DNA from 2 places in the Peribacillus muralis genome. Region 1 is predicted to be linked to the other one. Evidence: predicted binding sites of a transcription regulator. Region 1 holds the regulator's gene; the other holds the start of a gene.

The links. The regulator Rex, encoded in region 1, represses fermentation and respiration genes when NADH is low (regulators of the CRP and FNR family bind a similar motif). The targets are predictions, from matches to a motif close to TTGTGAAATATTTCACAA.
Region 2: the regulator Rex is predicted to act here: its motif matches at 10,885-10,902, upstream of qoxA (cytochrome aa3 quinol oxidase subunit II).

The regions. Positions count from the first base shown of each region.
Region 1 is NZ_CP017080.1:300,360-315,378, forward strand. It holds rRNA gene rrf (5S ribosomal RNA) at 108-223, shown strand; tRNA gene ABE28_RS01520 (tRNA-Met) at 262-335, shown strand; gene tsaE (tRNA (adenosine(37)-N6)-threonylcarbamoyltransferase complex ATPase subunit type 1 TsaE) at 540-992, shown strand; gene tsaB (tRNA (adenosine(37)-N6)-threonylcarbamoyltransferase complex dimerization subunit type 1 TsaB) at 992-1,684, shown strand; gene rimI (ribosomal protein S18-alanine N-acetyltransferase) at 1,707-2,159, shown strand; gene tsaD (tRNA (adenosine(37)-N6)-threonylcarbamoyltransferase complex transferase subunit TsaD) at 2,156-3,166, shown strand; gene ABE28_RS01545 (ABC-F family ATP-binding cassette domain-containing protein) at 3,445-5,364, opposite strand; gene moaC (cyclic pyranopterin monophosphate synthase MoaC) at 5,494-6,000, shown strand; gene ABE28_RS01555 (redox-sensing transcriptional repressor Rex) at 6,026-6,688, shown strand; gene ABE28_RS01560 (YdiK family protein) at 6,724-6,936, opposite strand; gene ABE28_RS01565 (CPBP family intramembrane glutamic endopeptidase) at 6,933-7,658, opposite strand; gene groES (co-chaperone GroES) at 7,985-8,269, shown strand; gene groL (chaperonin GroEL) at 8,329-9,966, shown strand; gene ABE28_RS01580 (hypothetical protein) at 10,139-10,726, opposite strand; gene ABE28_RS01585 (GNAT family N-acetyltransferase) at 11,010-11,507, shown strand; gene ABE28_RS01590 (DUF3870 domain-containing protein) at 11,790-12,110, shown strand; gene ABE28_RS01595 (DUF819 family protein) at 12,183-13,349, shown strand; gene ABE28_RS01600 (dipeptide epimerase) at 13,376-14,440, shown strand; gene ABE28_RS01605 (C40 family peptidase) at 14,523-15,019, shown strand, end outside.
Region 2 is NZ_CP017080.1:475,857-490,875, forward strand. It holds gene ABE28_RS02280 (sugar ABC transporter substrate-binding protein) at 1-822, shown strand, start outside; gene ABE28_RS02285 (sugar ABC transporter ATP-binding protein) at 880-2,382, shown strand; gene ABE28_RS02290 (ABC transporter permease) at 2,384-3,385, shown strand; gene ABE28_RS02295 (hypothetical protein) at 3,749-4,105, opposite strand; gene ABE28_RS02300 (hypothetical protein) at 4,272-4,958, shown strand; gene ABE28_RS02305 (S1C family serine protease) at 5,121-6,350, shown strand; gene ABE28_RS02310 (hypothetical protein) at 6,621-6,926, shown strand; gene qoxD (cytochrome aa3 quinol oxidase subunit IV) at 6,946-7,230, opposite strand; gene qoxC (cytochrome aa3 quinol oxidase subunit III) at 7,238-7,834, opposite strand; gene qoxB (cytochrome aa3 quinol oxidase subunit I) at 7,831-9,780, opposite strand; gene qoxA (cytochrome aa3 quinol oxidase subunit II) at 9,838-10,764, opposite strand; gene ABE28_RS24815 (BA3454 family stress response protein) at 11,237-11,371, opposite strand; gene ABE28_RS02335 (DMT family transporter) at 11,633-12,490, opposite strand; PreQ1 riboswitch class I at 12,620-12,665, shown strand; gene queF (preQ(1) synthase) at 12,773-13,270, shown strand; gene ABE28_RS02345 (aspartate kinase) at 13,830-15,019, shown strand, end outside.

The DNA.
Region 1 (15,019 bases):
AAAATGAAATACCTTCTTATTATCTAGTTTTGAAGGAATGAAGATTTCTTCTTGCATTTCAAAATCATATGTGTTATGATAAGAAATGTACTGAAAAAGATTATATGTTTGGTGGCGATAGCGAAGAGGTCACACCCGTTCCCATTCCGAACACGGCAGTTAAGCTCTTCAGCGCCAATGGTAGTTGGGGGTCTCCCCCTGTGAGAGTAGGACGCCGCCAAGCGATAATTAATTAAATTAATAATGCATCATTTATACCGTCGCGGGGTGGAGCAGTCCGGTAGCTCGTCGGGCTCATAACCCGAAGGTCGCAGGTTCAAATCCTGTCCCCGCAATCATGAAAAAAACGAAACTTATGTTTCGTTTTTTTGTTTTATCCGAAATCAAATAATAATGACTTTAACTTATTTGTTTCTTCTTTTGAAACAAGGTAAACTACATATAGAGCTCTTTGACTACGGTGATAAATATTTCGTTTCTGGTGGACATCAAAATCAGTAAGGAACGATTTTGCTAATAATGATAAAGGTGATTGATATATGCAGCATGTTGAATGGATTTCTCAAAATGAAGAAGAAACGGCTCTTTTTGCACAGAAGCTGGCCATAAGGCTATCAAGCAGTGATGTATTGGCTTTGGAAGGTGACTTGGGTGCAGGTAAAACGGCATTCACGAAAGGGCTGGCTAAAGGGTTAGGCGTTTCCAGAATGGTAAACAGCCCGACTTTTACGATAATAAAGGAATACATGGGGCGATTGCCTTTATATCATATGGATGTATACCGGGTAAGTGAATCCGAAGAAGATTTAGGCTTTGATGAATATTTTGAAGGTGATGGCGTGACTGTCGTTGAATGGGCCCACCTGATAAAGGATCAGCTTCCTGATGAAATCTTGACCATCTATATTTATCGTCTCGGTGATTCCAGCAGGCGGATTGTACTTGAACCTAAAGGCGAACGATATGTAACGATATGTAAGGAGATTATTTGATGAGAGTTTTAGCGATAGATACATCGAACTTCACATTAGGGATTGCTCTTGTGGACGAGAGTCAGGTAATTGGCGAGTACACGACAAATTTAAAGAAAAATCATTCGGTTCGGGTCATGCCGGCTATCCAGACCCTGCTCAAGGATTGTGATACTGCTCCAAAGGATTTGACCAAAATTGTGGTCGCGAAGGGGCCAGGTTCATATACAGGTGTAAGGATTGGTGTGACGATTGCCAAGACCTTGGCTTGGACGCTCCAAATTCCTTTATCAGGCGTATCGAGCCTGGAAGTGTTAGCAGCTAATGGACGCTATTTTAACGGGCTTATTTCTCCCTTGTTCGATGCAAGAAGAGGCCAGGTTTATACCGGGTTATACGATATGGAAAATAATCTGTTGAAAACGGTGATCGAAGATTGTAATATCTTATCCTCTGAATGGGCGAAACGATTGAAGGATTTGAATCGCCCCATTTTATTTGTCGGTCAAGACACGGATATCCATCGAGAGGCAATCGAGGAAGCATTGGGTGATTTAGCGGTATTTGCCCCGATACAGTCTTTCAACTCAAGACCTAGTGAGCTGGCCTTCCTTGGCCTTGATAAGACCGAGGAGGATATTCACCAGTTTGTACCGAACTATATACGCATGGCTGAAGCAGAAGCTAAGTGGCTTGAACAGCAGGGGAAATAAAAAAGGAAAGTGACCGATTATTATGAGTAAAACAATGACGTTCCGAAAGATGAAAACGGAAGATATCGATCAAGTGCTGCACGTGGAAACCCAGTCCTTTACTTTGCCTTGGAGCCGGGAAGCTTTTTATAATGAATTGAATCATAATCAATATGCCGTATACATGGTGATCGAGGACGAGGGGAAAATTGCCGGTTATTGCGGCGCATGGATCGTCATCGATGAATCGCACATTACCAATATTGCCATTCTGCCTGAATATCGCGGGCAAAAGCTTGGGGAAGCCTTGCTCAGGAAGATGATTGAAATCTCCATTGCCATGGGTGTGGTGAGGATGACGCTTGAAGTTCGTGTCAGTAATGGAGTGGCCATTTCCCTTTATGAAAAGCTAGGTTTTCAAAAGGGTGGAATACGGAAAAATTATTATACAGATAATTTAGAAGATGCTTATGTTATGTGGGTGAATTTTGCATGAAAACAGATCAACTTATATTAGGAATTGAAACGAGCTGCGATGAAACCGCGGCTGCGGTCATCAAAAATGGAACAGAGATATTAAGCAATGTCGTGGCTTCACAAATAGAAAGCCATAAACGTTTTGGCGGGGTCGTCCCTGAAATAGCCTCGCGTCATCATGTAGAGCAGATAACGATCGTACTTGAAGAAGCCCTGCTTCGGGCAGGTGTAAGCTATGAGGATTTGGATGCCATTGCTGTCACGGAGGGACCTGGTTTAGTGGGGGCGCTCCTGATAGGTGTGAATGCGGCTAAAGCTGTGGCTTTCGCACATGGAATACCGATTGTCGGGATACACCATATTGCCGGTCATATTTATGCGAATCGACTTATTCAGGAAATTGAATACCCTGCACTATCTTTGGTCGTTTCAGGGGGTCATACCGAATTGGTCCTTTTGGAAGAACCAGGCTCCTTCAAGGTGATAGGGGAGACGCGTGATGATGCAGCAGGAGAAGCTTATGACAAAGTGGCCCGGACTTTGGGGCTTCCTTATCCAGGAGGGCCGCATATCGATAGGCTCGCCCAAATGGGCTCACCTTCATTGAAGCTTCCACGGGCGTGGCTGGAAGGCAGCTATGACTTTTCCTTCAGCGGATTGAAATCCGCCGTGATCAACACTTTGCATAATGCAGAACAGCGAGGGGAAAAGATTGAACCTGAAGATTTGGCTGCCAGCTTCCAGGCAAGCGTTATAGAAGTGCTCGTCGTGAAGGCTGTGAAGGCTGCTAAAGAATATAAGGTTAAACAGGTGTTGCTTGCAGGGGGAGTGGCGGCGAATAAAGGCCTGAGGGAAGCGCTAACGGATGCTTTCTTGGAGTTGCCTATCGACCTATCCATCCCTCCCCTCTATCTTTGCACGGACAATGCGGCCATGATTGGAGCTGCTGGCAGTGTAATGTTCGAAAAGGGGAAGCGCTCCGGAATGGATTTGAACGGAAACCCTGGATTGGATATAGAAGTGTAGTAAAGAATGAGTAGACAGGATCCCTCAATCGGGATCCTGTTTTTGCCCTGTATCATTAAAAATAGAATATTCTGTGGATAAAGTTTTTTTGAAAATTAAATGGCATGTGTATAAACAGGTGATTATGTGGATAAGTGGATATGTTTCTGTGGATAATGTGTATAACTCTAATTATTCGCTTGTGCATGGTAATTGTTTTGTTAACAAGTTTGTGGATAACTTTAATCGTGCATTCCATTCAAAAAGAAAAGACCGAGTCATTAGACTCTGGTCTTTTGTCATTCTTCCAATTCTGCCCATTCTTCAAGAAGCTGATCCAAAGTTTCTTGTGCTTGATCGAGCTTTGTTTGGACCTCCATCACTTTTTCATGGTCCTGGAAAACATTTGGATCGCAAAGAAGTTCATTGCATTCGTTTATTTCGGCTTCAAGCTGCTCCATGGCCGCCTCGATTTCCTCTATCCGCCGCTTTCTTTGGCGTTCAGCCTTTTTTGCTTCCTTATCGATCTTGTAATTCGTTTTTTCGACAGCCACATTTACTGTTTTCGCTTGATTTTCCTGTTCAAGCGCCTTGATCTCCGCTTGCTCCTGTTTTTTCTCTACATAGTAATCATAATCACCGAGGAATTCCTCGTTGCCATCCTTGGAGAGTTCGATGACCTTCGTGGCTATGCGATTTATGAAATATCGATCATGTGAGACGAAGAGAATCGTACCCGGATAATCGATCAGTGCATTTTCAAGCACCAATTTACTGTCGAGATCCAGATGGTTCGTTGGCTCATCCAGTATCAAGAAATTCCCTTTTTCCATCATCATCTTGGCGAGCGCCAGCCGGGCTTTCTCCCCGCCGCTTAAAGTGGACACGGTTTTCAAAACATCGTCACCGCTAAAAAGGAAATTCCCGAGAACCGTGCGGATATCCTTTTCCGGTTTAAGGGGATAGTCATCCCATAATTCATTGAGTACGCGTTTATTGGAAATCAGGTTGGCCTGTTCCTGATCGTAGTAGCTGACCTCGACGTTCGTTCCGAAGCGGAAAGAACCGGCACGTGCAGGCAACTTAGAGATGATTGTCTTCAGCAGTGTCGATTTTCCAACGCCGTTCGGGCCGACTAGCGCAATACTTTCCCCTTTCGTCATCCGAGAGTTTATGTTTTTTGAGACCGTTTCATCCTCGTAACCGATCGCCAAGTCCTGGAGGTGGAGCACTTCGTTCCCGCTTTGTTTCTCAATCTGAAATGAAAAATTGGCAGATTTCTCATCACCTTGCGGCTTGTCCAGCACATCCATCTTTTCAAGCTGTTTGCGCCTGCTTTGGGCCCTTTTCGTGGTTGAGGCCCTTGTGATGTTCCGTTGGACAAAGTCGCGGAGCTTTTCGATTTCCCCCTGTTGTTTCTCGAACAGCTTCATGTCCCGCTCATAATCCTCGGCTTTTCCCTCCAGATAAGAACTATAATTGCCATAGTACTTTTTCATATTATTCCGGGAAATTTCATAGACCTGATTGACCACTTTATCGAGAAAATACCGGTCATGGGAAACGATAAGGACAGCTCCTTGATAGCTCTGTAAATATTGTTCCAGCCAGGAGAGTGTTTCGATATCCAAATGGTTCGTCGGTTCATCCAGGATCAATATATCAGGTTTCCTTAACAACAGCTTCCCTAACGCAAGCCTCGTTTTTTGCCCTCCGCTTAATGTGGAAATCAGGGTGGAGTAGTCAAAATCAGCAAACTGAAGGCCATGCAGTACGGAACGGATATCCGCTTCATACTGGTAGCCGCCTTTTTCCTTGAAGGCGACCATCAACGCGTCATATTCATTGAGCACTTTTTGGTAAACGACTTCATCCTCGAATACATCTGGCCTGGCCATATCAGCCTCAAGGCGGCGCAGTTCCTTCTCTTGATCGATAAGATCCTTGAATACGGTCAGCATTTCATCCCAGATGGTTAACTCGGATTCGAGGCCAGTATCTTGTGCCATGTAACCGATGGTGACACCTTTTGGCTTGATGATTTCACCGCCATCATGCGATAGTTGCCCGGCTATGATTTTCAGCAGCGTCGATTTACCCGCGCCGTTCCGCCCGACAAGGGCAATTCGATCTTTATTTTGAACTTCGAGCTTCATGTTTGATAAAATAAGTTCAGCTCCGTAATATTTTGATAGTTGATTGATTTGTAATAAAATCATAGTTTCACCTCAATTGATTATTTTAAGTGTAACGTATTATAGTTATTATCGGCAATAGCTTGGTTCCGGGCCAAAACAAGCTGTTACATAAAGTGGAATAATAGTGTATTATTTAGGAGGGGTTATTCAATGGCAGACTTGACGCATTTCAATGAACAAGGCAGGGCCAAAATGGTCGACGTGAGTGCCAAGCCGGAAACGACCCGGACGGCAACGGCTCGTTCGAGCATTTTAGTGAACGCTGAAATATATGAAGCGATCATCAACCAGAATATGAAAAAGGGTGATGTATTGGCTGTCGCGCAAGTTGCGGGCATCATGGCCAGCAAGAATACGTCCAATATCATCCCGATGTGCCATCCCATTGCACTGCTGGGCGTCAATATAGCCTTTGATTGGGAAAAGGAACAACAGGGATATCGCCTTGGGATTGAAACGGAAGCTAAGACCAAAGGGAGTACAGGTGTGGAAATGGAAGCGTTAACAGCTGCATCCGTCACTGCCCTAACTGTATATGACATGTGTAAGGCCTTGGATAAGGGCATGGTGATCGGGCCTACATTCTTAGTTGAGAAAACAGGTGGAGTATCCAGCAGCGATTATAGAAGACAAGTAAATCAAACAAATAGAGATTGAAAAGCATGTGTGAAGGCGGGGAAGAATGATGAACCATGACCCAAAGATACCGCAGGCAACTGCCAAAAGGCTGCCACTGTACTATCGATTTTTAAAAAACTTACACTCCTCGGGAAAACAAAGAGTTTCCTCGGCAGAGCTAAGCGAAGCTGTAAAAGTGGATTCTGCTACCATTCGTCGCGACTTTTCCTACTTTGGCGCGCTTGGGAAAAAAGGCTACGGCTACAATGTAAATTATTTATTATCCTTCTTTAGAAAAACACTGGACCAAGATGAACTGACGAAAGTCGCTTTAATCGGGGTAGGGAATTTAGGGACCGCGTTCCTGAATTACAATTTCATAAAAAATAATAATACAAAGATTGAAATGGCATTTGAAGTTTCGGAAGACAAGGTTGGAAAGCAAATAGCCGATGTGCCGATCTATCATATGGATCAAATCGATACACTATTGCAGGAAAATAATATAACGGCTGCCATATTGACAGTCCCTGCACAAGTGGCGCAAACGATCACCGATCGCCTGGTCAAAGCCGACATTAAAGGGATATTGAATTTCACGCCTGCAAGGCTGACGGTACCCCCATCCATAAGGGTGCACCATATTGACCTTGCAGTGGAGCTCCAATCGCTCATCTACTTTTTGAAGCATTATCCGGTAGTGGAAGAAGCTGCAGTGGAAGAATGAAATGAAAAAAAACGCTGCACCTTCGCAGCGTTTTTTTATTTTTTCTTATTTTTTTGCGCGGCCTTGATCTTAAAATGGACCATGATCATCCTTAGGCCCGATCCGAAATCAAGCGTCGCAATAAGGACAAGTATGTAGGCGAAGATTCCCCATCCAGAGGAATTGACGGTTTGAACCGCAATTCCCGTAAAAAGGACACCTAAGCCAGCATAAATGATTCCGATGAATAATGGTGATTGTCGTTTCATAATAAACCTCCGATGAAGGCTTGTGCAGTATCCAGCATCTTCTCAATTTGCTCGCGATTCACGACTTGTATGATGATAACAAGCGTATTCATCGCAATATGTGCGCTCATGGACACGAGGATGCGGCCTGTTTTCGCATAAAGATAAGCAAAGGTCAACCCCATTGCCGTATATAAAAGAAGATGCTCCAATTCACCATGCGCCAAGCCGAAAATAACCGAGCTGAGTACAGCGGAAATGAAGAAGTTAAACCGTTTATGAAGTGATCCGAAAATGATCTTCCGGAAAATGATTTCTTCCAAGATTGGTGCAATTACTGAAGTGACGAAAATGACCATGGGGACTTTGTAAATGATTGCAATGAGCTGCTGCGTATTTTCGGATTCACGCTGTACGCCAAGACTTTGCTCAATGATTCCAGCAACCGCTTGAGCAGTTAATGCCAGGAAGACTCCTGCTATCGCCCATAAGATGGATGTGCGAACGGAGGCTTGGTTGCTTGTGTCCATTTTTTCCTTCATATCTTTTCTCATTAAAAAAAGAATCAAGGCTAATGCGACGAAAAAGCTGAATACGATCCAGTATGCTGCAGACTTTTGCTCAAGCTCATCAGCATTCATACCGCTTGAAGCCCCTATCAGCATGAAAATGGGTATCCCGACAATACTGGATAATTGCATGGCAATGTAAGTGATGATGACGAACCAATATTCTTTTTTCAAAAATGAAAACTCCTTTAATTTAGTCGCCCATTTCGCCTGAAAATGTTCCTGACAGGGGGACAATCTATAAACGCATACTCCAAAATGGTATCAAATATTGAGGCAGAACACCACTCAAAGGTACCCCCGTAAAAACATTTCCGTATCTAATCATTATGTTAATGTAGTATACCCGGAATTTATCAGAAATTAATAAAAAATTTTCGATAAGATACTTGCAAAAAAGGCTCGGTTTATTTAATATTATAAATGTGTTAGCACTCGATGATGAAGAGTGCTAATAATCATGAAGCAAATATCAAGAGAATATGAGGAGGGTGTTTCACTTGTTAAAACCATTAGGTGATCGCGTTATTATTGAACTAGTTCAATCTGAAGAAAAAACGGCAAGCGGTATTGTTCTTCCTGATACTGCACAAGAAAAGCCACAAGAAGGTAAGGTAGTAGCAGTCGGTACTGGCCGTGTCCTTGAAAATGGCGAACGTGTTGCTTTAGAGGTTGCCCAAGGCGATCTAATTATCTTCTCAAAATATGCAGGTACTGAAGTTAAATACGAAAATACCGAATACTTAATTTTACGTGAAAGCGACATTTTGGCTGTTATCGGCTAATTATACATCATACTTAACTGAACGAAAATTTTCTTAAAATTTTAGGGAGGTACTTAAAAATGGCTAAAGAAATCAAATTTAGTGAAGAAGCACGCCGCTCCATGCTTCGTGGTGTGGATGCACTTGCAGATGCAGTGAAAGTAACGCTTGGACCAAAAGGCCGTAACGTGGTTCTTGAGAAAAAATTCGGTTCGCCGCTTATCACGAATGACGGTGTGACGATCGCTAAAGAAATCGAACTGGAAGATGCATTCGAAAACATGGGTGCGAAACTGGTTGCTGAAGTAGCAAGCAAAACAAACGACGTAGCTGGTGACGGTACAACGACTGCAACGGTTCTAGCGCAAGCGATGATCCGTGAAGGGTTGAAAAACGTTACAGCTGGTGCGAACCCAATGGGTATCCGCAAAGGGATCGAAAAAGCGGTCAACTCTGCCATCGCAGAATTGAAAGCCATTTCCCAACCTGTCGAAAACAAGGAATCGATTGCACAAGTTGCTGCCATCTCTTCAGCTGATGAAGAAGTGGGCCAACTGATTGCCGAAGCGATGGAGCGCGTTGGTAACGACGGCGTCATCACGATCGAGGAGTCCAAAGGTTTCACGACAGAATTGGACGTAGTAGAAGGTATGCAGTTCGATCGCGGATATGCCTCTCCTTACATGGTTACTGATTCAGATAAAATGGAAGCGGTCCTTGAAAATCCATATATCTTGATCACTGACAAAAAAATTACGAATATCCAAGAAATCCTTCCTGTACTTGAGCAAGTGGTACAACAAGGAAAACCGCTATTATTGATTGCTGAAGATGTAGAAGGCGAAGCACTTGCAACTCTTGTAGTGAACAAACTTCGTGGAACATTCAATGCAGTTGCGGTTAAAGCACCTGGTTTCGGTGACCGTCGTAAAGCAATGCTGGAAGACATCGCAGCTCTTACAGGCGGCGAAGTGATCACTGAAGAAATCGGACTCGACCTTAAAACTGCAACAATCGATTCTCTAGGCCGTGCGTCTAAAGTGGTTGTTACAAAAGAAAACACAACGATCGTTGAAGGATCTGGGGATACAGCGCAAATTCAAGCTCGTGTAAACCAAATCCGTGTTCAATTGGAAGAAACGACTTCTGAATTCGACCGTGAAAAATTACAAGAACGCCTTGCTAAATTAGCTGGCGGTGTAGCGGTAATCAAAGTCGGTGCAGCTACAGAAACAGAATTAAAAGAACGTAAACTTCGTATTGAAGATGCATTGAACTCCACTCGTGCCGCTGTTGAAGAAGGTATCGTAGCCGGTGGTGGTACAGCACTTCTTAACGTATACAATAAAATCGCTGAAATCCAAGCGGAAGGCGACGTAGCAACAGGCGTGAAAATCGTCCTTCGTGCAATCGAAGAGCCTGTACGCCAAATCGCTCACAACGCTGGACTTGAAGGCTCTGTAATCGTTGAACGCCTAAAAGGCGAAGCGGTAGGCACTGGCTTCAACGCAGCTACTGGCGAATGGGTCAACATGATCGCATCCGGTATCGTCGATCCAACTAAAGTAACTCGTTCAGCTCTACAAAACGCTGGATCAGTTGCAGCCATGTTCCTAACAACAGAAGCTGTCGTTGCGGACAAACCAGAACCAGCAGGCGCTGGCGGCATGGGCATGCCTGACATGGGCGGCATGGGTGGAATGGGCGGCATGATGTAATCAACGCTTAAATCCTCTAATAAAGGATTTAACGAGATTCAGAATGAATGCTCACCAAACACGTGAATATCTTTAAAGTTGAGGCCTCCCACAGTTTACTGTGGGGGGCCTTTCCTTCGGAATTTTGAGGGTTAATAGAAGCATTATCTGAATCGGAACTCTTCTTTGCAATCTATTTCGTTGTCTCATCTATATGAGTAGAATTTGAAGCATCAGAATCGAAAGTATTAAACCCATTCAAATCAATAAAATGAGCAATTACATCCTTATCTTTGTCAGCAATAATGAGGTTAAAGCCAGATAAGTTGTTTTTTATTTTCTCCAATTCTTTTGTCGTTAAATCGATGTTTATTTTGAATGGAGTTTGATATGTAGTTTTGTGATCTTTAGGTTGCTCTGCCAACACTGATTCACTGGTTGTCTTATGAAAAATATCGTATACTGCTTCAGGGTACTCCAGTGAAAAGTACAGCTTTTGGGTGTTTTCCTGTAAGATTTCGTATATTTCCAGATTTATTTCGTAATTCATAAGTAATGTTAATTCCTTATTCTCAGGAATATAATTCATTTCAAACTTTGTGATGCTAAACTTAGGGGGAAGCAGCTTGTTTTCTAATGATTTGTTTTTTTGATTCGATGATTTATTCTGTTTAGTCTCGATTGGATTGTCGACAGATTTTTCACTTGTCTTATCTGCAGTACTGCACCCCATTAGAAGGAACAGACAAATGATAAAAGGACAAGTATACTTTGGGAGCATATTTTACCACCTCTTTATATTAGTGATAAATAAAGACATCAAGGAAAAATCCCGAAAATATTCGCCTTATGTTGAATAAGGGATTTTACCGGTTGCTGTGATTACATTTGATAAACTTATATAACCGAATATATCTATTTTTGGATGTCACTTCATTGTTAACGGTATGTTAAATACTAGGAATAATCAATATTTAATTTTAAATGAATTTTGAAATGCTAGTATCAAAACATATAAAATCAGTGCAACTAATATTTTTAGGGAGGAAAGGAGTTTATTCAGAATGCTTTCTTTAAGAAATGTTCAAGCTACGGATTTAGAACAGCTTTTATCCATTGAGAATGAAGGCTTTTCAATGGAAGAAGCTGCCACAAAGAAAGCGTTTGTGGACAGGATCAAGCTGATATCCGACACCTTTATCGTGGCAGAAAAGGAAGGGAAAATCCTTGGTTATATTAATGGTCCCATCATTGATCTGCCTTATATAACGGATGATCTTTTTGAGGAAATCAAAGAGAATCCAAAAACAGGAGGATATCAGAGCATCCTAGGGTTAGCTGTGTCCAAGAAGGCTAGAAATCTGGGGATTGCGAAGACTTTATTGGAGAAAATGGAATCACTTGTAGATGAAAATGACAGAAAGGGAATCACTTTAACTTGTAAACAGGAATTAGTTCCTTTCTATGAAAAATTGGGATTTGTTAGCCATGGCCTGTCTGAATCGCAACATGGGGGAGCCAGCTGGTTCAACTTGGTCAAATTTAGAGAGGATAAGAATTGATTCGTACAGGTGCGTCCGTATTAAAGATTAGCCAGTGGGGCGCAAGGTGAAAACACTCGATAAAAAGCCGCTTCATTAATAAAAGTTTTTCCTTTTCGTGAAATTTTTGATAAAATTCACTCTACAAAGCTGATAATTAATAATTCCCTATTGTCTGAAAATAAAAGGGGTGGTATATTATTAATATTCCTTTGGAAACGATTTCATGATATAAGCTTCTGCAAGTGCTCCTTGTTGGTCCCTTATATCGTCTGTTATTATGATTGAAAGGAATTCAATGGTATGTATGAAAAAGAAACGATTTTTATAACTGGTGATGCGAAGTCGTCACAAAATAACCCGATTACCATGAAATTCAGTCAATATTTTTTGGCATTGGTAGTCGATCGAAGAGATGGCAAAATTATTGATGTGGATTGCTCGGCGACAGTGGATTTAACCATTCGCTTTGTGAAATCAATTTTTATTGGACGTCATGTGGATGATTCGTCCATTGTAGAAGATATTACCAACCGTTATTTTGGTTCTTCCCAAAAGGCGATGGTTGTCGCTTTTCAGGATGCTCTAAAGAAATATCAAGCTATAACTGCTTTGTCTAAATAAACCTAGACAAAATCCAGTCTAACGATTTTTTGTTAGGCTGGATTTTTTTGTCTTTTTAAGGAGGATATATCAATGATTCAAGATGGATTCATGTATTTCAGTGTATTAGTTGCTTTTGCAGCTTTAATGGTTGCGTTTGAGAAGAAATTCAATACCAATCGCTTTTTAAAATTTATACCGGGTATTGTTCTTATTTACATCGGTTCTGCGATCATGCAAACTTGTGGTCTCTTTGCAGATAATGAGTCCACAGCGACTGTTTATTCCAGTGTAAAAGGAGCCTTGCTTCCCGCTATGCTGGCCATCATGTTATTGAAGTGTGACATACGCAGTATTATCAAACTAGGACCGCGGATGCTTGGCGGGTTTTTAGTAGCTGTTGTCAGTATTATGATTGGCTTTATCATAGTCTATATCTCTTTTCAACACTTTTATATTAAAGATACGTGGAAGGCATTTGGGGCACTTGCAGGAAGCTGGACAGGTGGGTCAGCAAACATGGTAGCCCTTCAAGGCATATTGAAAGTGCCGGAGAATATCTTTGGTTATGCCTTAATGATGGATACAATTAATTACGCAGTTTGGGTCATGTTCATGTTTTGGCTTGTTCCATTTGCGAGCAAGTTTAATAGCTGGACGAAGGCGGATACAAGCTTTATTCAAAAAGGATTTGAGGAAGCGGCTGCAGCAAGTTCCGAAGAAAAGACGGGAGTACAATTCCAGCATATGTTGTATTTACTGGGTATTGGTTTATTCATTTCAGCTCTATCTACCTTTGCAGGTCAACATCTTCCTGAAATAGGTGCGGTAATTAATGGGACAAGCTGGACAATCATGCTTGCTTCAATTATCGGTTTAATTTTAGGACAAACACCAGTTGCCAAGATTCCGGGTGCATTGGATGTTTCCAATGTGATGCTATATGTTATTGTTGCACTCATTGCCTCGCAATCGGATTTTTCAAATATTGCGCAAGCACCGATTTATCTTGTCTCTGGATTCTTGATCATGTTGATCCATTTAATCATCATGCTATTGTTAGGGAAACTCTTTAAATATGATTTATTTACACTTGGCGTGGCAAGCCTTGCTAACATCGGCGGGATGGCATCAGCGCCAATGTTAGCTGCATCATATAGCCGCGCACTCATTCCAGTTGGTGTGATCATGGCATTAATCGGATCATTCCTTGGAACCTATTTTGGTATGATTGTTGCTAAAATATTAAGTATTTTCTAAAAGGGTTATAAAAAAGTGGAAAGGAAATGAGTATTGTGATCATACGAGACTTACAAGTCAATCGTCGTAAGGTTTCCTTGCGTGTACCCTTTAAAACCGCATTAAGAACAGCAACGGAAATTGAAAATATCGAAGTTTCATTAACACTTGAAAATGGCATGATTGGCAAGGGGGCAGCAGCACCAACCTTCATCATTACGGGAGACTCATCAGAGGGCATTGAAGCGGCTCTAATTGGGCCAATAAAAAATGAACTTGTCGGCTCTGATATTACTCATTTTCAAACGCTCCTTCAAAGAATCCAAACCTGCTGTGTCGGGAATACAAGTGCCAAAGCAGCTGCTGACATTGCTGTACACGATGCTTATTGCAAGCTATTAAATATCCCTTTGTATGCTTTTCTTGGCGATAAAAAGAACTTGAAAACATGTATGACAGTTGGGGTAGATACACCAGAAAAAATGGCATCAGATGCCAGCAAAAGTGTTGATGATGGCTTTCAAACCTTAAAAGTGAAGGTTGGAGCAAATCCAGAGCTTGATATTGCACGTATCGAAGCCATCCGTGATGGTATACCAAAAACGATTAAGCTTCGTCTCGATGCCAACCAAGGCTGGAGACCCAAACAAGCCGTACAGCTGATTAACGAGATGGAACGAAAAAAGTTTAACATTGAATTCATCGAACAGCCTGTAGCAAGCTATGATCTGGAGGGACTTAAATTCGTCACGGAACGAGTGGGGCTTCCAATTATGGCGGATGAAAGTCTCTTTTCGACCAAAGATACGTTGAAACTTGTCGCTGGTCGATATATTGATCTATTAAATATTAAATTGATGAAATGTGGGGGAATCTCACAAGCATGGAATATTGCGAGTATCGCCGAAGCAAATGGAGTCGCTTGCATGATTGGAAGCATGATGGAACCAGCCCTTTCTGTTGGAGCTGCAGCCCATTTTGCGGCCTCACATCCTAATGTGAAATACTTTGATCTGGATGCACCGCTTTGGCTTTCGGAAAAACCGGATGTACTTATCTATCACGGGGAAGAAATTCAATTATCGGATTTGCCTGGGATTGGTGGGGTCTAATTTGAGTAGTGGAAACGATGTATTAGTAAATTAATAGTTACAAGGATACAATCTTAAAATTAAAGTAGGGAGGACTTGGATTATGAAACGTTTCATTTTAACGATTATTTCCATTATCCTAGTAGGATTTGGTACGAATGTACAAGCAGACGCGAAAGAGAAAAAATTGGATGAAACCGCTTATGTTGATGTCTCAGTAGCCACACTTTGGACAGCTCCAAATATTTTACGTCCCGTTGATGAACCATCTGCTGCCAACCCAGTGAATATGAGAAAGTGGACGAGTGCTATGACACTTGAGCAGCAATTGCAATTATCCGCTGACGGAATGCTGGAAACTCAAGCTCTTTACGGAAATAAAGTGACCATTCTTGAAAGACAAGGTGAGTGGGTGAAAGTAGCTGTTGCGGGTCAACCAACCCCAAGAAATGATTTAGGATACCCTGGTTGGATGCCAGCATCCCAATTAACCTATAGCAAAAAGTTTGCAAAGGCAGAAAATCAACCTTTCATTATGATTACCGAACCTACAACCTTTCTTTATCCATCACCATCTTTTAAAGAAAAAAATTTAGAAAT
Region 2 (15,019 bases), 180 kb from region 1:
GATGCCATAGCCCAGGCTATGCAACAAGATTATGACGGCTATATCATCTCCCATGGTGATGATGCAGCAACAGTCAATGACGTTCAAAAGCTGGTGGATGCAGGAAAAAGCGTGGTCACCTTCGATTCGATAAACGACCTGTCCAAGATAGAAGGTGTGACATTAACTTCACAGGACGATGAAGCGTTGGCAGCACTTGCTTTGGATAAATTGATAGAAGAGCAGAAGGGTAAAGCGGCAATCGCTTATCTGTGGGTGGATGGTTTTCCCCCGATGGTAAGAAGAAATGCCGTCTATCAGAAAAAATTGAAAGAGAATCCTGGTATAAAAGAAGTCGAAAGGTTCGGGGTGGCATCTGCTGATACATCTGTTCAGACACAGAATGCAGTCGCCGCAATGCTGAACAAATATCCTAAAGGTGAATTGGATGCCATTTTTGCAACGTGGGATGCTTTTGCTATCGGAGCGGCACGGGCGATAAAAGAAGCTGGCCGTGAAGAGGTGAAGATATACGGAATTGACGTATCGAACGCAGATCTTCAGGAAATCCACTCTGCTGATAGCTCGTGGGCTTACACGGCAGCAGTCGATCCGAAGTTGATCGGTGCAGTGAATATGAGGATATTGGCAAAAAAATTAGCTGGAGAGGATACGCCGCAAACATATGATTTAAAGGCTTCACTTATTTCACAAAAGCAAATCCAGGCTTCAAAAGAAGCGGTAAACATGACAAACCTATCTGGGATTGTTAATGGCTGGGGCGAATCAAGCGAATTTGAAGAAGATTGGATGAAAGTCTTGAAAGCTCACTATAAAAAATAAAAAGAGGCACTCTCTTTCCTAGGAAGGGGGGTGTCTGTTCAGGTAGGGGGTATGAACATGGGCACACGAGTGGATATGAAGGGCATTTCGATTGAATTTCCCGGAGTGAAGGCTCTTAGTGATGTTGATTTTTCAGTACGGACAGGGACGGCTCATGCATTGGTCGGCGCAAACGGGGCAGGAAAATCCACGTTAATGAAAGTTTTATCTGGGGCACATGTTCATTATTCAGGTGACATTTATCTGGATGGGATAAAGCGGCAAATCCGTTCGCCAAAGGAGGCTCAGGGACATGGCATTCAGATCGTTTATCAGGAGGTGGATACGTCACTCATCCCATACTTAACCGTTGGTGAAAATGTAATGCTGAATGAAATGGTCCAAAACATGGGCCAGAAACAGCTGGTAAAATGGAAAAATCTGCATAATGCGGCCGCGCAGATACTTCAAGATATGAACATTCATGTTTCATCGAAACAACTGGTAAAAGATCTTACCTTGGCCCAAAAACAGATGGTTTTAATAGCAAGGGCCGTTTCGACTGAATGCAAATTCTTGATTCTCGATGAACCGACTGCTCCGTTAAGCCATAGGGAGACGACAGAACTTTTTCGAATTGTAAATGAATTGAAGCAAAAGGATGTAGGAATCATATTCATCTCCCATCGTCTCCCTGAGATCTTTGAGATTTGTGAGGATATTACGATCATGAGGAACGGAGAGCATGTCACATGTCGTAAAACGGGGGATATCAACCAGAAAGATGTGGTTGAGCTCATGCTGGGAAAAACGATGGATGAACAGTTCCCTGAAGTGAATGCAGCAATTGGTGACATCGTTTTGGAAGTGAAGGGATTATCAGATGCAGGGAAGATCAAGGATGTGAACCTGCATTTGAAGGCAGGAGAAATAATTGGCTTGGCAGGGTTGGTCGGGGCTGGGAAAACGGAGCTGTGTAAAGTCCTTTTTGGGCATACTTCCATTCGTGTTGGCGAAGTGATCCTGAATGGCAGAAGGCTTTCCTTGAAAACACCGCATGATGCCGTAAAAAACGGTTTGGCACTTGTACCGGAGGAACGCAGGAAAGAGGGGGTCCTCGTTCAGGAATCGGTGACGTCGAACCTGACTGCAGCCAGTCTTGGTGAATTTAGCAGCACGTTAAGTTTCCTCAATCGAAAGGCGGAAAAGGAAAAAGCGACGGAGATGATCGCTAGTCTCGGCATTAAAACGCCATCGGGTGAAGCAAGGGTCGAGCATCTCTCAGGCGGCAATCAGCAAAAGGTCGCCATAGGAAAATGGCTTATAGCCGATGCGGATGTATACATATTCGATGAACCGACAAAAGGTGTCGATGTTGGTGCCAAAAAGGATATATTCCACTTGATTGCGAAGCTTGCCAGAAATGGGAAAGCAATAATATATGCATCCTCCGAGCTTTCCGAAATCATAGGGATTACGAATCGGACATATGTGTTATACGATGGAAGCACAGTAATCGAACTAAAAACCAATAAAACCAATGAAGAAGAACTACTATACTATTCAACAGGAGGAGAATAGGATGAGCACAACCGTTCCTGTTACAGCCAATGTGAAAAAGCGAAAGTTGGAGCTGTTCGAATTTTTCTATAAATACGGCACGATACTGACCATTATCCTTTTAGTTGGGGTCTTCGCCGCTACCAACCCATCTTTCATTCAGACCACCAATCTAATTAATATCCTTCGTTCGATTTCAATCGTGACGATCATTGCCATCGGCATAACGATATCTTTAACGGTGGATGGATTCGACCTTTCCGTCGGTTCTGTCGCTTCAATGGCCAATGCCATCGTCATTTCCATGTTTGTCTGGTTTTCACAGGATACCTTGATTGCCATATTGGCTGCAATCGGGGCCTCACTTGTCGTGGGGGCATTGAATTCTTTCATGATTGTTAAATTGAGAATCCCTGACATGCTGATGACATTGGCTACGATGTTCATTATTCAGGGCATTGCCCTTACCTATACAAAAGGGGCGACGGTTTCGCAAAATATGGTCATGCCTGATGGGACGTTCGCGACAGGGCTTATCAGCCCGCTTTTCGCCAAAATCGGCCAAGTGCCATGGATCATCGGGATCATGGCAGTCATAGTGGTGGCCACGCATATCTTTTTGACGTATACGAAGCACGGTCGTTATATGTACATAATCGGAGGAAATAAGGAAGCGGCGAGACTCTCCGGGATATCGGTCAATAAATATAAGGTGCTGGCCTATCTCCTATCCGCTTTATTTGCTGCCATCGGGGGAATTGTCCTTGCTTCAAGGGTCATGACGTCTGAAATTAATTCAGGGTCGCCATATTTAATGGATGCAGTTGCTGCAGCCTTCATAGGTTCCTCTGTTTTGGGGGCAGGTAAACCGAATGCCTTTGGAACCTTTGTAGGAGCCGTCCTGATCGGAATCCTTCAAAATGGGCTGATCATGATGTCTGTGCCTTATTATGCGATGGATATTGTCAAAGGAACAGTGCTGGCCCTTGCGCTAGCAATTACGTACTACAAACAAAAACAGTAGAATGAATGATCATGGTTCAGGCCCTCTTGTGATCGTGAACAAGGGGGCGGATTCATTTCAGCATAATAATAGAATATCCATCACTTTTATCTAAGGTGGGATTTATAATCCGACATAGAAGCAATAATTCGGCCTAATATGCAATAATTCGACCCAATCAGCAATTAATTCGTCCCAATATGCAATAATTCGTCCCAATCAGCAATTAATTCGGCCAACAAGCGTCTGATCAATTGTCGATACAGTTAGGAAGGATGTTTGAAAGCTGGGCGCTCTAACGATGTTCATATTTCACGAGCGAATGGGTAGGGGGTGTTACTATAAAAAACAGAACCCATTGGATGTCAGGTTCTGTCGATGGTTTTATTTGAAATTCCTCACTTCCTGATCGCCCTCGAATTTATTATCCTTCAATATGCCGATTTCCTCTATATGCTTGCGGGCATTTTCATCTCCTAATTGATAAATGATGGCATATAGTTTTTTCATGGCTGCATCGTATTTATCATTTGCTCGGTCATGGTGATAGAGGAGATAGGGCACATGTGAACGGGCATATGACTCCAGATCATTTGTGTGGTGCTCCTCCAAGCATAGTTTCAACTCCGCCAATTCCTCATCCGTTGCGTGTATCGTGAAGCTTGGATTTTCTTCGAGTTTCTGTCCGAGTACATCGCCACTGACCAAATCGACGTGATAAGTCTGTTTTTTTTGCATCATTGTGCTGATCATCCTTTCAATCGTTTATCTATGATGTACCACTATTTGTAAAAGATAATCATGAAACAAAAGGTTTTCATGAAAAAAATCTTACAAAATAAAGAAATCTTATCGTGATCAATCGTTTAAAATAGATTTATAGATTAGAAAAATGGGGAGTGATACGGTGAAGAGCTCATTCGTGATCATTGTCTTGATAACAATGATTGCTTCCGGATGCGTAACAAGGAATTTCGATTCGAATATGGATTTGGGGAAAAGTCATTTGCATGAGGAAAATTATTTAGAGGCACACGAGGCATTTGAATTAGCCTATAAAGAAGCGAAAACGTCGAAAGCAAAAGAGTTGATGGATCTTTCCGGCTTTCTTGCAGCTGGAATGAAGAAATATGATGAACAGGATTTTAAGTCGGCCCAAGTTGAATTTAATGATGCATCCGCCTATAAAGCAAAATCGGGCGAGGGGAAGCTCCTGGTTTCAAAGGCAACGGAGATGACCTCCGTATCTCAATCCGCCAGTATTGAACCAGGTGAAGGAAATGTTGAAAGTAACACTGCCGAGGAGTCTGATGACCCCAATTCAGGCTCGTTAAAATCCAGTCCGGAGAAGCAGGGTGAACCAGTGAAGGACAAACCGCTGAGTGAACATGAGGCAGAAAAGCTTGTAAGAGCATACGTGGAGATGGAAAAATTCCCGCATTTACAAATCGAATATGCTCGGGAGGATAAAAGGGGAAATTATATTTTCCAGGTTTTCGAAGCTGATCAAAAAAGCAAGGGGAGCGGTCACGGGGCGACTTGGGGCTGGTATGGCGTGAATGCGGAGACGAAAGAGGTATTTGAAGTCATGTAAGAAGCCAAGAGCAGGGAGCCCGGATACCGCCTTTCATATTGCACCCTTCGATTAATATAGCTAAAGAATTACAAGTTTTTTGGAAAAAGATTGATTTCTTAAGAATTTTTTAATAATCCCCGTTTAATATAGTATCCATCAAAGGAATTCCTAGGAGGGATTATGATGGAGAATTATAATGGCAATGAGCAAGTCCAGGTGAAGGAAGAACGAAAAAAGGGGAAATCGCTTTGGATGACTAGTCTTGTTTCCGGCACGGTTGCTTCCGTGGTTACATCTTCTGTATTTATATTTGGCGGCGATTTCATAGATCAAGAAAAAAATTCAGTGGCTGATTCAGCCCAGACGGCAAGTGTTACGCAAACGGAAAAGGATGGTGGCGCCACTCCGCAAAAGCTGTCGGCAAGCACCGATTCAAAGGATCGGGCAAATATGGTTGAGTCGGCATCGAAATCGATTGTAGGGGTCGTGAATTTACAGGAAACACAAAACCAAAACCCGTTCCAGCAACAAAGCACGGAAAGTGAAAAGGTCGAGACAGGAACCGGATCAGGGGTCATCTACAAAAAAGACAATGGAAAGGCCTATATCATTACGAACAATCATGTCATTGAAGGCGCCAAGGAGGTCGAAATTTCCTTGTATGACGGACAAAAGGCAACAGCAGCCGTTGTAGGCGCCGATGCTTTGACCGATTTGGCGGTTTTGACCATCGATGCTTCGAAGGCACCGGATGGCATCAAGTTTGGAAATTCGGATAGCATGCGTCCAGGTGAAGAGGTGCTGGCCATCGGAAATCCACTGGGACTTGATTTTTCACGTTCGGTAACACAGGGAATCGTCAGTGCGACGGGGCGCTCCATATCAGTCGATACATCGGATGGAGCTTGGACACTGGATGTCATTCAAACGGATGCTGCGATAAATCCTGGAAATAGCGGAGGGGCATTGATCAACACGGCTGGTGAGGTTATCGGTATAAACAGTTTGAAGATATCCGAAAGTGGCGTGGAAGGCTTGGGATTTGCGATACCAAGCAATGATGTGATCCCGATCGTGACGGAATTGATCGAAAAGGGTAAAATCACGCGCCCATACTTGGGTGTCAGCTTGGCCAGTATCGAAGAGCTGCCGCAGTATTATCTTCAAGATGTACCTGAGGCTGCAAAAACAGGGGTAATGATCACGAGTATAGAAGCAGGTTCGGCTGCTGATAAGGGAGGACTTAAGCAACAGGATATTATCATGGAACTTGACGGAACGAAAATCAGTACAGCTGCAGAATTGAGGAAATACTTATATACCGATAAAAAGATCGGCGATAAAGTGAAGGTTAAAGTGTATCGTGGTAAAGCAGAGAAAACGGTAACGATTACTTTGCAAAAGTCATAGTAAGAGATGGGGGCCCCTGAAGCAATTCAGGGGTCCTTTATTGATAAGATGAGCCATCCTGATAGTTGGTGTATAGAATGGGAGGATTCAGGAAAAAATAATAGTGTATATTTCCTGTTTTGCAGAAATTCCCATCTAGTCATGAATGCCTAAAGGCAAGCAGTGGCTTCATCTGCTTGTCAAGAATTTATACTGTTTATATGTTGAAAAATAGAAAATATTTGACAAATTTGTGAATTGTAATAAAATAGAAAGAAAGGGGATGAAATTATGGAAGCTAATCAGAAGATGTTGGATGCAGTGAGATGGGTATCGGGCACAGGTTGTGTAATCGGAATTTTCATTTTTTGTTTAAGTTTTTTTGTAAGCGATTACAATAGAGATTACATACTAACCGCTGTTGGTATGGCCATCACATTAAGCGCAGCTGCCATTTTTCTAGTTGGTATATTTTTTGTCCTGACCGAAGAAATGGTGATGAATACACATAAGGGTGAAAGAGTTGAACCGGAGACGACCAAGATCATCAAAATAAAAACAAAAGCGAAAACAAAAAGAAGAAGGGTGTCAATATGACACCCTTCTTTTTAAGCTATTATTGGTAGCCCCAAACCATTGTAAGCAGTGTACCGAATATGGTAACTAATGCAATGAATAGAGCGTAGTAAACGTTTGTGTAGATGGCTTTCTTATCCTCGGATTCACCAGCATGCATGAACATGACCAGCTGAACGCCGGCTTGCATGAATGCAGTCACTAAAAGGACGATCATACCCGTTTTGAAAGAAAGTTCATATACAACTACACCAAGAGCAACGGCTGTAAGAACCATGGAGAATATGAATCCCATAACATGTCCACGTGGGAATAGCTGTTTCATATTCATATTACATCATTCCTTTCAGATAGACGAAGCTGAAAATGAAGATCCAAACAACGTCTAGGAAATGCCAGTATAGAGAGTAGATGAACGCTTTGTTCGTAGTTTCCGGTGTCAAACCGCGCTTCTTGACTTGAAGTACGATGAATGTTCCCCAGAATAAACCGAGCGTTACGTGAGCTCCATGCGTTCCAAGCAATGTCAACAAAATGGATGTGAACGCACTTACTTGCAGTCCTGCACCGATATGAACATAGTGCTTGAACTCAAAGATCTCAGTGCCAAGGAATCCTGCTCCAAGAGCAAGAGTGATGATGAAAAATACCATCATTGCATTCTTGCTGCCATGGCGCATTGCATTGATTCCAAGACCGATGGTGAAACTACTAGTCAATAGCAGGATCGTTTCAATTAGTACTGGTGTAACCTCGAAGATATCTCCACCAATAGGGCCATTTCCAGTCCTGTTAACTAGTGTGAAGTACGTTGCAAAAAGTGTTGCGAAAAGCGCGATTTCAGCTCCAAGGAAAATCCAGAAACCTAAAATCTTTAATCGATTTTCTTCTGTACTATATTCAAGTGGCAGCGAGTTATCTATTTTCATGCGTTAGCACCTCGCAATTTTTTTTCTGTTTCTTCTATCTCTTCAACGGAGATGTGATGACCGTGATCTTTTTCAAATGAACGGTGGGCCATGCAAGCAAAGATTCCAAGTGTCGAAATGATAGCGAAGATCCACATGCTGAATACCATTGCAAATCCCCATACGAAGAAGATGATACCCAGTACGAACGGAACGCCGCTGTTGTTAGGCATGTGGATTTCTTTGTACTTGCCTTTGAATAATGCGGGACCATTATTTTTTGAATCCCAGAATGCTTGTGAAGAATCAACTTCAGGTACGATAGCGAAGTTGTATTCTGGAACTGGACTGTGAGTAGCCCACTCCAATGAACGTGCATTCCAAGGATCGCTTGTAATATTTCTTGGTGCATAACGAGTGCTCCAGTAAATGTTGTACACAAGGAATGCGAAACCAATCAATAAACCAAGTGCACCGACGAATGAAAGCAGGTTCAATGGACCATATCCTGTTGCTTCTGAATATGTGTACATACGACGTGCTTGACCATCCAGCCCTGTGATGAACATAGGGAAGAATGTTACGTTAAATCCGACTACGATGAACCAGAAAGCCCATTTCCCAATTCTTTCGCTCAATTGGAAGTTGAAGATTTTTGGCCACCAGTACGTAAACCCAGCAAGTACGGCAAACACTGTACCCGGAATCAATACGTAGTGGAAATGCGCCACCAAGAACATGGTGTTGTGGTATTGGTAATCGGCACTTGCCATTGCAAGCATGACTCCCGTTACCCCACCGATCGTGAAGATCGGAATGAAAGCTAATGAGTAAAGCATTGGAACGGTAAATTCGATTTTCCCTCTCCAAAGCGTGAATAACCAGTTAAAGATCTTGATTCCCGTCGGAACGGCAATCGCCATCGTTGTAATCGAGAAGATCCCGTTAACCATCGCACCGTGACCCATCGTGAAGAAATGGTGAGCCCATACAACGAATGATAGAACGGAAATGGCAACCATAGAGACAACCATTGATTTATAACCATAAAGGTTACGACGTGCAAATGTAGAAATGATCTCACTGTATATACCGAAGGCAGGCAAGATAACGATATATACCTCAGGGTGTCCCCAAATCCAGAACAAGTTAGCCCAGAGCATATCCGATCCGCCGTTAGCCATTGTAAAGAAATTGGTTCCAAACAGACGGTCCATTGTCATTAACGCTAGTGCCACTGTCAAAACAGGGAAAGCGAAGACGATGATAAGGTTCGTGATAAGAATTGACCATGTGAACATCGGCATTTTCATCAATGTCATACCAGGTGCTCTCATTTTCAATATTGTTACGATAAAGTTGATACCAGTCATTAATGTACCGATACCTGCGATTTGAATCGCAATTGCGTAATAGTTCATCCCAACGGATTCACTGAATTCAACACTCGCTAATGGGAAGTAAGCTGTCCAACCTGCATCAGGAGAACCACCGACTACGAACGAGATGTTGAATAACATCGCTCCCCAAAAGAACAACCAGAAAGATACTGCGTTCAAACGAGGGAAGGCTACGTCACGAGCTCCAATTTGTAGAGGAGTGACGATATTCATTAAACCGATAATGAATGGCATGGCCATGAACAGGATCATAACGACCCCGTGTGTTGTGAAAATCTCATTGTAATGCTGTCCATCCAACAATCCATTATCAGGTATTGCTGTTTGAGCACGCATCAATATTGCGTCGGCTCCACCACGGAAAAGCATAAGTAGTGCAGCGAGAATGTACATGATACCAATACGTTTATGGTCAACCGTTGTGAACCACTCGCGCCATAGGTAGCCCCACTTTTTAAAATAGGTTACGCCTACTAGTATTGCTAGTACTGTAACCGCGATTGCGATCTGTGAACCGACAATCATAGGGGAGCTGTGTGGTACGGCAAATCTATCAAAGTAATCCATACTCTTTGTGACTCCTTTCGAAAAGTTATTCTAAATAACTGCTTGTGATTTTAAATCTTAATGTTGATGCTCTGTTTCTGCTTCATCTGCTTTTTTTGAATCTTCGTGATCAGAGTGTTCGGAGTGTTCGGATTCACCATTGCCTGAAGCACCGTGATTATGTTCAGGAGCAGGTCTGAAGTCAAGATGTGTTCCGTTAAATGTGTATTGTCCAACGTGACCTGGTTCCAATAGTTTATCAAATTCACTTTCCGTCAATTTCTTAGCGGTACCGTGAATTTCATCTACCCACTTCGTGAATTCTTCTTCAGGCATTGCCTTGACATTGAAAGTATGCTCAGCGAAACCTGAACCACTGAAGTTTGCGTTTCGTCCCATATACTCACCAGGTGTTTCTGCTGCTAAGTGTAAAGTGTTCACCATGTCACTCATCGCATATTTTTGTCCGCCTAGCTGTGGAATCCAGAAGCTTGAGATCGGTCCGTAAGAATAAAGCTTAAATTCGATTGGTCGGTTTGTTGGTAAGAACAAGTAGTTTACTGTTTCGATATCCTCTTCTGGATAACTGAAATGCCACTTCCAATTTGAAGATGCAGCATAAATGATTAATGGTTCTTGATCTTCATATCCTTTTGGTGTAGCCTCGACTTCATTTGTCGAGCGAACACTGACAACTGAAAGGAATATGACGATAAGGATCGGGATGATTGTCCAGATCGCTTCGAGAACGTGACTTCCTTCCACGTGAGGTGGTACATAGTCATCGCTTGACTTGGAAGCGCGGTATTTAAATAACATAATTGCATAGAGAATGACAACGACTAAGACAATAATCAACATCGTCCAAATTGAAATCATGATCACATTAGCTTGGTTTGCTGCTACAGGACCTTTTGGATCCAACACAGCTAATGGGTTATCGCAACCAGTTAGTACAGTCGCGATGGAAAAAATTATAGTTAATAAAGCCCATTTCATTTTCATATAGATACCCCTTTCTTTCTTTATTGGAAATTCTAAATAACAAGTTATTCAGAGTGAGTGTTACATTGTTCACAAACTGACGTCTCTATATTAGTATCATATATGGAAAAAAACAATCAAAAGTGACATATGTCACAAAAAGTTCATGAAGAGATAGTGAAAGAATGGGATATGAGGTTATTAGTTGGATATATAATAAGAAAAGAAGTATAATAGCTTATTAATTTAATACATTTTAAAGGTGTTTTTAAATGAAATTTATTCTCAAAAGAACCGTTCTTGAATTGGTAAAATTTCAATAAAATTACATTAGAATAATATTCCATATGAGGGAGATGAATAAGACGAGGGGGATAAGCGTTTTATTTGTTTTTTAATATAAAAAGACAACGGATCATCAAGCGTATAAATTGAGGAATTTAGCCTAAAAACATAAAAAAAGCAGGTATCTGAAAACGATGCCTGCTTCTTATTATTCACTCCATTGCTTCTGGACTTGATGAAGGGCCTGCTGTAAAATCTGTTCCTGGTTTGCACTAGGATCCGTGAGGACGTTCGTTTGATAGGATTTCCCTTTATAATCAACTTTCACTGTAACTTTTACCATGATTCATCTTTCCTTTCTTGAATGCTTAGTTTAATGGGATGGGTGTACGGTTCTTGTATACCCGGGGGTGAGGATTTATCAAACATTTCGGCGTAACGACGATGTTGCTTAATATTCATAATTATCTGATATATTGTGAAAATTGTCAATATTTTAATGATAGCATGGACATTAAAAGTGAAATTTTAGTGCAGGAAATGGAAAATCATCCTCGGTAAAATGAAAACGGCCTTGCTGTGTTATGGAAGCAAGGCCGTTTCTTTATATTTTAGTTAAGATAATCCCTATCAAGGCTGCCAAAACCCCTGCAATTTGATAGGACTTTAGTTTTTCCTTGAATAAGTAACAACCGGCAAAAACTACGATTAAACAGTTCAAGCTCACCACTGGAAAAATGATGCTGGCAATTCCGGTATTTAAAGCGAAGAAATAACATACATAAGCAATGATGCTCAACAAGCCTACTAGAGAGCCGATTTTCACTTCGTTTAACTTGAGTTTTTCATTCTTCATGCCCGATGCGGCCATCAAATAAAGTGTTCCGCCGCCATACATCGATACCAGGATATCAAGTGAGTTCAAATGAAGGCGCGTGGTCGTTGTCATTAAGATCCCAAGTACACCGAATGAGAATATTGCAAATGATGTATGCATCATCCAGGGGAAATATTGATGATTGCCCTTCGCGTTAGGGGTATACTGAATGACAAGGGTAGCAAGGAGCATACAGGCGATCCCGGTCCACTGCAACGAAGAAATATGCTCATGAAAAATGATCGCAGCACAAAGGATGGGGAAGATGGCATTGGCCGCAATCAACGGTGATGTCAAGCTTGCCGGTCCCTTTTCAAACGCACTGCCCATCTGGATATTCCCGTTAGCATTAAGGATCCCGATAGCAGCTCCAAGCAAGATGGATAGCCAATTTGTGGTCAAACCATCTACGATCCCGCCATACAATAGTGCCATGATGAAGGCCGTAAAGTAAAAGAAAAATTGGATATGTATCTTGGAGTAACCTTTTCCGCTGCTCCACTTGAAAATGCTGTTATTGATACCGAAACATATACTGGTGATGAGTGCAGCAAAAATCCACATTTGTATACTCTCTTCCTTCAATTAGGATATCTTCCTCTCCATTCTAAGCGGAATATGGATAGGAATCAAACTCATTTTACGAGAGCTGGATTGACAGATTGATTTTTTTTTTCTATATTTACTATGGCTATTTCAATATATTTCCCGATAATGGGAGAGGTTCATAGCATCACCCTCTTAAAAAAACTATGGCTTTGATATTTTTCGCGAATCAACCATATCTTTTTAGAGATATGGTTTTTTGTTATATAGAGGCCCATTTTATGAATCTCCCCCGACAAGCGTGGAAGAGGAGGACTTTTTATGTCTGGAAGAAAAGAAGAAGAATTAAAGGAAATAACATTGCTTGGGAATCAAGGAACAAAATATCCATTCGACTACGCTCCAGAAATTCTCGAGTCGTTCGATAACAAACACCCTAACCGGGATTATTTTGTCAAATTCAATTGCCCGGAGTTCACTAGCTTATGCCCGATAACCGGACAGCCGGACTTTGCAACCATATACATCAGCTATATTCCAAGTGTGAAAATGGTCGAGAGCAAGTCCTTGAAGCTGTATTTATTCTCATTCCGTAACCACGGTGATTTCCATGAGGATTGCATGAACATCATCATGAATGACCTAATTGAATTGATGGACCCAAAATATATTGAAGTATGGGGCAAGTTCACACCCCGGGGCGGCATTTCCATCGATCCATACACAAACTACGGAAGGCCAGGGACGAAGTATGAAGAAATGGCGGATTACCGCTTGATGAATCATGACTTATACCCTGAAACCGTGGATAATCGTTAAAAAGGAAGAAATATCAAAAGGGTTTCGAAGGATTTTACTTTCGAAATCCTTTTGAATAGTATTGATTCCCCTTTAAGCAGCCTGCGCATTCATGCTTTTCATCCATATCGAATAACCGCCAATCCTTCTTTTCACTCCGCATTTTATCTGCTTTTCCCTAAATTGCTACCAACTGTGGCGTGTCATCCTTCACTAAGAATCCTTGCTCATTCACACGAACATGAAAATGAATAAGCGGTGCCGGTACCCCTCTGGATAAGTGAGTGCCTGCAGTGGAAGCAACCGTCTAATCACCGCAACACAGACCTATAGGTAAATGGTATTCTATCTTTTTTCAAGCAAAGCTGAATGAAATCCAAGCTCCGGAAATTTAAAAATTGAGAGCGATGGAACGTTTTTTCCTTTCCCTGTCATCATACAGTTTTATGGTCGTATTGTCCTTTTTGAAAATACATTTGTCCTCCTCTAAAGGAATTTGTTCTTGATTGTTTCGTTGAAAAACGTAATAATAGGGAGAGTTAATGTTGACAGAATTTTTATAATAATAGGGGATGTCGAGATGAAGGTTGCGAAGTTTGGCGGAAGTTCACTGGCGTCAGGTGAACAAATCAAGAAGGTATTCGAAATTGTGACAGCTGATCCGGAGCGGAAGTTTGTCGTCGTTTCGGCTCCCGGAAAACGCAATTCCGATGATATAAAGGTGACGGATTTATTGATTGAAGCTGCAAAACAGCAGCTGCGCGGGGATAACGGCGAACCTTTAATCGAAGATGTGGTCGCCCGCTATGGAAACATTGCTAAGGAACTGGATATATCCGAGGAGGTCATCACTGCGATCCGCGAAAATTTACAGGCATTGCTGCATGCAGATCAATCCGAGCCAAAGCGTTACTTGGATGCTTTAAAGGCCAGTGGCGAGGATAATAATGCGAAGCTGATTGCCGCTTATTTTCAAAGGTGCGGTGTCGAGGCGCAATATATCAATCCGAACAAGGCTGGCTTGATCGTATCGGATGAAGATGGGTTTACCCAGGTGCTACCAGAATCGTATGATCGGCTATATAATCTGCATGATGTGCCTGGAATCGTCGTATTTCCAGGGTTTTTCGGATATACGTTAGATGGCGATGTTTTAACGTTTTCAAGAAGCGGCTCGGACATAACGGGCTCGATTCTTGCAAATGGCGTCAAAGCCGACTTGTATGAAAATTTTACCGATGTGGATGCCGTTTATGCGGTTAATCCAAATGTGGTTCCCAATCCGAAGGGGATCAGGGAATTAACCTATCGCGAAATGCGTGAGCTTTCTTATGCCGGTTTCTCGGTATTCCATGATGAAGCGCTCATTCCAGCCTTCCGGGCAGGAATACCCGTTCATATTCAAAATACGAACAACCCAGCGGCACAAGGGACTCGCATTGTGAGTACCCGCGATAATACGAATGGACCGGTCATTGGAATTGCGAGTGACAAGGGATTTTGCAGTATTTATGTCAGTAAATATTTAATGAACCGAGAAGTCGGCTTTGGCCGAAAGCTGCTGCATATCCTTGAAGATTATGGAGTTGCTTATGAGCATATTCCATCGGGAATTGACGATGTGACACTGATTCTGAGACAGGACCAGATGAAGGGCGATTCCGAGAAAAAAATCATTACGCGAATCATGCAAGAGCTGCATGCCGACGAAGTGATTGTGGAGCATAACTTGGCGTTGATCATGGTGGTGGGCGAAGGTATGCGGCATAA